DNA from 4 places in the Paenisporosarcina sp. P4_E4_2 genome. Region 2 is predicted to be linked to each of the others. Evidence: riboswitches for the same ligand, from Rfam matches in the RefSeq annotation. Region 2 holds a riboswitch; each other region holds the start of a gene.
The links. Region 2 has a riboswitch for S-adenosylmethionine ahead of AC1DSB_RS06030 (methionine ABC transporter ATP-binding protein). Riboswitches for the same ligand answer to the same signal wherever they lie in the genome.
Positions count from the first base shown of each region.

Region 1: another riboswitch for S-adenosylmethionine. It lies ahead of metE (5-methyltetrahydropteroyltriglutamate--homocysteine S-methyltransferase); the one in region 2 lies ahead of AC1DSB_RS06030 (methionine ABC transporter ATP-binding protein).
Region 3: another riboswitch for S-adenosylmethionine. It lies ahead of AC1DSB_RS11075 (2,3-diketo-5-methylthiopentyl-1-phosphate enolase); the one in region 2 lies ahead of AC1DSB_RS06030 (methionine ABC transporter ATP-binding protein).
Region 4: another riboswitch for S-adenosylmethionine. It lies ahead of AC1DSB_RS02980 (methionine ABC transporter ATP-binding protein); the one in region 2 lies ahead of AC1DSB_RS06030 (methionine ABC transporter ATP-binding protein).

Region 1 is NZ_JBFUJC010000052.1:6,920-9,118, forward strand. It holds gene metE (5-methyltetrahydropteroyltriglutamate--homocysteine S-methyltransferase) at 1-1,058, opposite strand, end outside; SAM riboswitch class I at 1,206-1,311, opposite strand; SAM riboswitch class I at 1,524-1,630, opposite strand; gene AC1DSB_RS06250 (hypothetical protein) at 2,143-2,199, opposite strand, start outside.
Region 2 is NZ_JBFUJC010000049.1:8,718-10,916, reverse strand. It holds gene gcvH (glycine cleavage system protein GcvH) at 1-66, shown strand, start outside; gene AC1DSB_RS06040 (toprim domain-containing protein) at 254-595, shown strand; gene AC1DSB_RS06035 (thioredoxin family protein) at 608-916, shown strand; SAM riboswitch class I at 974-1,081, shown strand; gene AC1DSB_RS06030 (methionine ABC transporter ATP-binding protein) at 1,332-2,199, shown strand, end outside.
Region 3 is NZ_JBFUJC010000142.1:5,376-7,574, forward strand. It holds guanidine-I (ykkC/yxkD leader) riboswitch at 119-222, shown strand; gene AC1DSB_RS11065 (DMT family transporter) at 281-616, shown strand; gene AC1DSB_RS11070 (DMT family transporter) at 616-930, shown strand; SAM riboswitch class I at 1,083-1,187, shown strand; partial or broken gene AC1DSB_RS11075 (2,3-diketo-5-methylthiopentyl-1-phosphate enolase) at 1,260-2,199, shown strand, end outside.
Region 4 is NZ_JBFUJC010000014.1:2,153-4,351, forward strand. It holds gene AC1DSB_RS02975 (carbon-nitrogen family hydrolase) at 1-618, shown strand, start outside; SAM riboswitch class I at 707-815, shown strand; gene AC1DSB_RS02980 (methionine ABC transporter ATP-binding protein) at 885-1,898, shown strand; gene AC1DSB_RS02985 (methionine ABC transporter permease) at 1,888-2,199, shown strand, end outside.

The sequences.
Region 1 (2,199 bases), on a different contig from region 2:
TTAGCAAATGATAATGCTCCTTTTAGGACGTCATCAAGCGTTTCTTCACTTTTAACTGTCACAGGTACATGCAATAAGCTTGATGAAGATTGTACAATAAGACGATCTTTTGAAACAACATTAGCAATCTCTGCAAGAATTGCAGAATGATCATTAAGATTTGCACGCCATATGTTTCGCCCGTCAATTACTCCAGCAGCAAGAACCTTATCTTTTGGGAAACCATACTTTCTCAAAGCAGCAAGATTTTGACCAATATCATATACAAAATCAAGTCCAATTCCTTGAACAGGAAGTGAGATAACATCTTCGTAATGTTCAATGCTTTCAAAATATGTTTGTAATATCAGCTTTATGTTTGGCGCTGCATCATGCAATGTTTGATAGATATCCTTAAATAACGCAACATCTTCTTTGGAAATCGTTGTAGATAAAATCGGTTCATCGATTTGTACCCACTCTACTCCTTCTTTTTGTAATTCACGTAAAATGTCAGCGTAAAGCGGTACAAATTTTTCAACAACTGCTTTAAACTCACTTTCTTTATAACCCTTTGACAGTTTTACAAATGTGATAGGTCCTAAGATTACAGGCTTTCCTTCGATATTAAGTTTCTGTTTAGCCTCTTTATAAAATTGAAGTGGACGGTTTTCAACAAGAGTAGGTACTGCTTCATTAAGCTCTGGAACAATATAGTGATAGTTTGTGTTAAACCATTTTGTCATTTCAGATGCAACCGCACCTTTATTGCCTCGTGCTATATCAAAATACGTTTCAAGTGATACTTTACCGCCGTCGTATTCAAAACGATTCGGTACTAATCCGAACATAACGGCTGTATCAAGCACATGATCATACAAGCTAAAGTCTCCAACTGGTATCAAGTCAATTCCTAAATCTTTTTGTTTCTGCAGATTGTTTAGACGAATCTCCTCAATTTGTTTTAAGAATGATTCTTTTTCTAGTTTCCCTGCCCATAACTGCTCCAGTGAATTTTTCCATTCGCGTTTTACACCAATTCTTGGATAACCTAAATTCGAACTTTTTACTCTACTCATAATATTTTTTACACTCCTTCTATTTTTATATTTTCATGCCCGTTTCTATTTGAAACTGTGGCTAATGAACCCATATTTCTAAAAACAAAAAAGCCTCTTCTTGGAAACAAGAAGAGGCTCATCATTAAATATAAGTGACAAGATCTCAACTCATCTTCCAAGCATAATCGCTTGAAGGAATTGGCACAGTGCTCATAATGAGTCTGTTGCCGAGGTTTCAAAGGGCCTTTCCCTCCACCTCTCTTGATAAGTAGAAATTAACTATTTAGTTTTATTAATGGTTTAAATGGTATCAGTTTTGCTCGTTTTGAAATCAACGAATTTAACTTAGTTGTTATATTAATACATAAATTCAAGAAAGTAAATAATTTTCTAAAATTTGTTTTTCTCATTTTTATAATTTAAAAAACAAAAAAGTCTCTTCTTGGGAACAAGAAGAGACTCATCATTAGTAGACAAGATCTCAACTTATCTTCCAAGCATAATCGCTTGAAGGAATTGGCACAGTGCTCAATAATGAGTCTGTTGCCGAGGTTTCAAAGGGCCTTTCCCTCCACCTCTCTTGATAAGTTGAAATTAACTATTTAGTTTTATTAATGGTTTAAATGGTATCAGTTTTGCTCGTTTTAAAATCAACGAATTTAACTTATTTATTATAATAATACAAACATTCAATAAAGTAAACAATTTCCTGAAATGCGTTTTTTACCGTTTTTATCTTTTCACAAAGTACACTACGGACGTAAAGAACAGATTAAAAAGCAGCCCCAAAAGTATTTGATCGTCGAGGAATCGACGGAACTATAATGAGCATGATTGCTGCTTATGCAGCGTTTGATTGATGTACATCAAAAGCTTTTCTTCTCGTTAGTTCTATAAGTTCACAAAAAATGTGTTAATCCTTCTTTCTTTAACCTTAACACCTAAACAAAAAACGCCTAAAACCTATATATATCAAGGATTTTGGGCGTTACAAGAATGGTTGGTTATTTGCGTTAAAACGGTACATGCGGAGTATACCTGTAAATACTGATAGCTCACGTCTTTTCTCAGACGTTAGCTTTTTTCTTTTTTCTTTTTCAACTCAAGCACCCGTTAGTTGAAGAGGAAATGTGCTACTATGCAGGTCTATTGCAAAAGT
Region 2 (2,199 bases):
ACAGATTTGTCTGAAGTGGACTCATTAATGACGGCTGAGCAATACGAAGAAATGACACAAGAGTAATATCGTTAGTTGAACGCCGACATTTGTTCGGCGTTTTTTGCATATGTCGATTATAACAGCGAGTTTAAAACGGGATATTGAAAAGAGTGGCAATGGTTGTGATCGGGAAGAGTTGCAACCTGATGGACTCCGTTTCAAGAAAACTTTTTAAACAATCTTTTATGTCAGTACAGCCAGGAGTGATCCCATGCCAATAGATAAAGTCATAATTGTAGAAGGTCGATCAGATAAACAGCGGATTCTGCGACTTATTGCAGAGCCAGTTGAAATTATCTGCACGAACGGAACAGTCAGCCCCACGCGATTGGAAGAAATATTAGCCCCCTACGATCAGTTGGAGATTTATGTATTTGTCGATGCTGATAAGTCCGGAGAGAAATTACGTGCGCTCATTAAACGTGAATTTCCCGAAGCACTTCATTTATATACTGATCCAGCCTACCGAGAAGTTGCGACTACACCAATGAAAGTTCTAGCGACTGTGTTGCTCGGAGCGAATATCGATGTTAAAGCGGAATTTATTGCCTAAAGGATGAATACAATGAAAGAATGGACGCGAGCGGAGTGGGAAAATCATTCTCAAAACGCAAAGAGGGCAGCTTATTATTTATATACGCCCATGTGTGGAACTTGCCAAGTTGCCTCAAAAATGATGGACGTTGTGGAAGAACTTTTGCCAGATTTGCAAATAGGGAAAGCAAACTTGAACTATGTAGAAAGTTTAGCGGTCGATTATCAAATCCAAAGCGTCCCTTGTTTACTCATTGCGGAAAATGGTCAAATAGTTGAAAAAGTTTATGCTTTTCAATCAGTTCCCTATCTATATAATCGTTTGCAAAAAAAAAATTGACGTTCGCATTTGAACGTGTTACATTATCATTCGTAACTAAAAACTTAATATCGTAAACTCTTATAAAGAGAGGCTGAGGGAAGTGCCCTATGAAGCCCGGCAACCGTCACAATTTGTGAAATGGTGCCAAATCACTCAAAGCGAATTCGCTTTGAAAGATGAGAGAACGGTCTAACGTATATAATTGTGCATTAGTCCCTTCTGCTTGTCTGCGGAAGGGATTTTTATTTTTTTAGGATATTTCAATAAAATGATGTTGATATTAAATGAAATGAAAGAGTTTATTTGCGCGCGTTATGCTTGAGTGCAGGTAAGTGGTTTTAAACTTCTTGACTCATGCGAAACATGCAGCCAGTGCAAATGCATGATAAAGAAAACAAATAAAATGGTGTATAAATTCAGAGGTGAAGTGAATATGATTCAATTAAAAAACTTATCAAAACGGTTTGAAACCGGTAATGGACAACTCATAGCGGTAGATGACGTGAATGTGACGATTGATCAAGGCGAGATTTTTGGCATAATCGGTTACAGTGGAGCAGGAAAAAGTACTTTGATCCGATTATTAAATGGCTTGGAAAAACCTACTTCAGGTAGTGTCACTGTAAATGGACACGAAATCTCGTCCAGTTCAGGACAGGATCTTCGTAGTGCAAGACAAAAAGTAAGCATGATTTTTCAACATTTCAACTTACTATGGTCGCGGACAGTCGAGGAAAATATCTCATTCCCACTAGAAATTGCAGGGATTAGCAAAACGCAACGTTCAGAACGAGTTAAAGAATTAATCGAACTAGTTGGATTGACAGGCAGGGAGAAAGCATACCCTTCCCAATTATCCGGCGGTCAAAAGCAACGGGTAGGAATTGCACGTGCCCTTGCCAATAATCCTGAAGTGCTGCTATGTGATGAAGCGACATCAGCACTTGACCCTGAAACAACAGATGCCATATTGGAACTATTGGTAGATATCAACAAACGGTTGGGTTTGACAATTGTCCTGATTACACATGAAATGCATGTCATCCGTAAAATTTGTCATCGGGTTGCAGTCATGGAAGCTGGAAAAGTGGTTGAAATGGGAAGTGTACTTCAAATATTCCAAACTCCTGAACAACCCATTACGAAACGTTTTGTTGCCCAGGTAAATGGTCCGGAGTCAGCCAGCCAGACGATTGCTCATTTGGTAGAGCAATATCCCTCAGGCAAGCTTGTGAAACTAGTTTTTGTCGGAGATAGAACGGAGCAACCGATTCTATCAAGATTAATTAAGCAATATCAAG
Region 3 (2,199 bases), on a different contig from region 2:
TACTTCCAATTGTTACAACTGTTTCTTTAAAGCGAGCGCATCGTTTGACTCTCTGTAAAATATAGTTTATTCTAGCCATGGAATTAATAAATTCATAAAGCGCCATTTTCACAATGGCGGCCAAGTTTTCTAGGGTTCCGCAAACAACCGGTTTGGTCTGGTCCAAGAGAAAACGCTTTGCACACATGCAAAGATACACGGAAGGATAAAAGCCTGGGAGATGACGTATGATACGTTTATCTCTCGGGCTTATTTTGATTTGGAAAAGGAGTATGTTTTCATGAATAAAGAATGGATGAAAGTCTTCATAGCAGCATTTTTTGAAGTGTTTTGGGTAATTGGTCTCAAGCATGCGGATGATATTTGGACATGGTTGGGCACGGCAATTGCGATTTCAGTGAGTTTCTATTTAATGATTATGGCAGGGAAAACACTTCCTGTTGGAACCGTGTATGCAGTGTTTGTCGGACTTGGTACAGCTGGTACAGTGATTGCGGATATCCTCTTTTTCGGGGAATCATTTAGTATCGCAAAAATTGCCTTGATTGCACTTCTGTTAATTGGGGTTGTCGGGCTTAAGCTGGTGACAAAAGAACAGGAAGAGGTGGAATCCTAATGGCGTGGATATTCTTAATCATTGCTGGATTGTTTGAAATGACAGGTGTGGCGATGATCAGTCAAGTGCATAAAAGTCGCAATTGGAAGTCCATTAGCGGATTGTTCGCAAGCTTTTTGGCAAGCTTCCTGTTCCTTGCACTCGCCATGGAAACCCTTCCGATGGGTACGGCATACGCAGTGTGGACAGGTATTGGTGCTTCAGGTGGAGCGATTTTAGGCATGATTTTATACGGGGAGCCTAAAACATGGTTGCGCATGCTGTTTATTGCCATGGTGTTAGGAGCGGCTGTCGGTTTGAAATTTATTTCTTAGGACGGTCATATCTATTTCCCGGCAAACATAGCATAACTTTATCACACACATAAAAAGCAGTATATTTTAATTTGTTAGAAAATTATGTTGACAAGTATTTTGCACCCTGTCATAATCCAATTTAGATTTTAAAAAATATCATATCTACATTTTTCTTATCAAGAGCAGGTGGAGGGACTAGCCCTATGAAACCCGGCAACCGACTTACGCGAGTAGGCACGGTGCTAATTCTTGCAGCAGTAGCTGACAGATAAGAGGATGTTAGTTCAACTACTAACCTCTTCTTTTTTGTGAAGAGGTTTTTTATTTTCCCTAAAGAGGTGGAGACATTGAGTGAAGTAATCGCGACTTATTTAGTCCATAGCATAGAAGAAAATTTAGAAAAAAAAGCAGAAGGCATCGCACTTGGCTTGACGGTCGGATCATGGACCGACTTACCGCAACTGGAACAACAGCAACTGAAGAAACATAAGGGACGCGTTGTATCTGTCCAAAAAGAAAATAGTCAATTAGAAAGCCGAACGAAAGGAATTATTCGCATTGCATACCCCATGGCGAATTTCAGTCCTGATTTGCCAGCCATTTTAACGACGACTTTTGGCAAGTTATCACTGGACGGGGAAATCAAATTAATTGATTTGGAGTTCAGTCCGGAATTAACGGGCCACTTTCCAGGGCCGAAATTCGGCACAGAAGGAATCCGACAATTGACAGGCGTGCAAGAACGACCATTTGTCATGAGTATCTTTAAAGGCATACTCGGGAAAGATTTGGGCTTTTTACTAACACAACTCGAACACCAAGCACGCGGTGGTGTGGATTTTGTGAAAGATGATGAAATTTTATTCGAAAACGAGTCGACGCCTTTTGAACAACGGATTGTAAAAGGACGTGAAGTACTCGAGCATGTTTTCTCGGAGACAGGTCACCGCACACGTTACGCAGTGAATTTGACAGGACGTACATTCGACTTAAAAGACAAAGCAAGACACGCGACAGAGCTAGGGGCAGATATGTTGCTGTTTAATGTTTATGCATACGGATTGGATACACTGCAAAGTTTAGCTGAAGATCCAGAAATTGCGATTCRGATTATGGCACACCCAGCCGTTTCGGGAGCATTCACTCCATCCCAAAAGTATGGTCTCTCAWACCACCTCGCACTGGGTAAATTATTGCGACTTGCCGGGGCGGATTTCTCGTTATTTCCTTCACCATATGGCAGTGTGGCCTTGGAAAAATCAGAAACACTACAAATTGCAGATGCAC
Region 4 (2,199 bases), on a different contig from region 2:
GGGCAACGAACAAAAGAATTTCTTTCCGAGCTGGCCCGTACATATCATGTCCATATCGTAGGAGGGTCGGTTTCTACGAAAAAAGGAGACAGCTTCTACAACACAATGTACATCTATTCGAATGAGGGTAACCTAGTGTCCGAATATGATAAAGCGCATTTGTTCCGTCTCATGGATGAACATCTATACTTAAAAGCAGGAAATCAATCAAATGTATTTTCATTAGGTTCTATTCAAGCAGGAGGGGTCATATGTTATGACCTAAGGTTTCCTGAATGGTTAAGGTCACATGCATTAGCCGGAGCGAAAGTGCTCTTCTTACCAGCACAATGGCCTGAAACTCGTATTGATCATTGGAGAATCTTGCTTCAAGCCCGTGCAATCGAAAATCAATGTTTTGTCATCGCCGTCAATCGAACTGGGAACGATCCGAACAATCAGTTCAATGGCCAATCCATGATCATTGCACCTTGGGGGAAAGTGTTATGGACTGGAGCTGATGATGAAGAGTACGCAATCATTGATGTTGATTTTTCAGAAGTTGAAGAGGTACGTACTCGCATACCGGTATACGAGGATCGCAGACCTTCGCTATATGAACCTTTGTTTGAAAAATGAAAATAATTTTCAAAAAGTGTTTGACACGTGTATAAAAACATCGTAAGATTTACTTCAGCAACAAAACAACCAAACAACTACATATGGAAATTTATCAAGAGAGACCGAGGGATAGGCCCTATGACGTCCGGCAARCCCCAGCACGAGCTGGGAAGGTGCCAATTCCTACAGAATGATTTCATTCTGAAAGATAACCAAAAATCCATTTTTCGGTGCCTCTTTCATGATGAAAGGGGCATTTTTTATTTGGCAAAAAGGAGCTTGTGATGATAAAAATTAATGATTTATCTAAAGAGTACATAACGAAAAAAGGAACGGTTATAGGTGTTGATCGCGTAAATCTCACCATCAATGAAGGGGAAGTGTTCGGTATTGTCGGATACTCAGGTGCAGGCAAAAGCTCATTATTGCGGTGCATCAATCTACTTGAACGGCCAACAAGCGGACAAATTGAAGTGAATGGACTGGACCTCACAAAATTAAAAGGAGAAAAATTACGTAAAGCCCGCTTGAAAATCGGCATGATCTTTCAACACTTTTACTTAATCAGTCAAAAAACAGTTGCTCAGAATATTGCCTTCGCATTAAAGGCAGCTAATACACCAAGTGAAAAAATGGAGACCCGCGTTTTGGAGTTACTAGAAATGGTTGGTTTGACAGATAAGAAAGATGTTTATCCGGCCCAATTAAGCGGTGGACAGAAGCAGCGTGTCGGAATTGCTCGTGCACTGGCAAACAATCCTTCCGTCCTGCTGTGTGACGAAGCAACTTCAGCGCTTGACCCGAATACGACCTTATCTATTCTGCGCTTGCTCAAAAAAATCAATCGCGAATTGAACATCACCATTGTGTTGATCACACACGAAATGAATGTGGTAAAAGAAATATGTGATCGCATGGCCATCATGCAAGATGGACGGGTGGTTGAAGAGGGAACGGTCTACGATATTTTCTCCAATCCAAAAGCAGAATTGACGAAAGAGTTCATCAGTAGCGTCGTCTCATTCGAAGTACCCCAATCCATTTTGGATCAAGTCACTGGGCGTATTGTGAAAGTGCTATTTAAAGGCAATGTGGCGGGAGAAGGTGTCATCTCGGATATGATTCAGAATTTTGATGTACGAGGAAATTTCTTGCATGGCGCGATTGAATACATTCAGGAAATACCACTCGGTTTGTTTTTGATGGAAATTCAGGGACAACCAGAAAATATAACAAGAGCCATCACGTATATGGAAGGACGTGGGGCGCAAGTGGAGGTGGTACGTAATGGGAATTGATATACCGCATGTAATTGAAATGTGGCCAGACATCCTGAATGCATTCGGGCAATCGATGTATATGATTGGGGTTTCATTAACAGTCGCAATCATTATTGGCTTACCATTGGGGATTGTGCTTTTTGTTACAGACCGAGGTTTATTTTTAGAAAATCGATTTGTTAAAGGAACACTCGGTTTTATTGTCAATATGGTGCGTTCCATTCCATTTATCATTTTGTTGGTAGCTCTTATTCCTTTAACCAAATTACTGGTAGACTCAACGATTGGTCCAGCAGCTGCAAGTGTATCATTGTCAGTT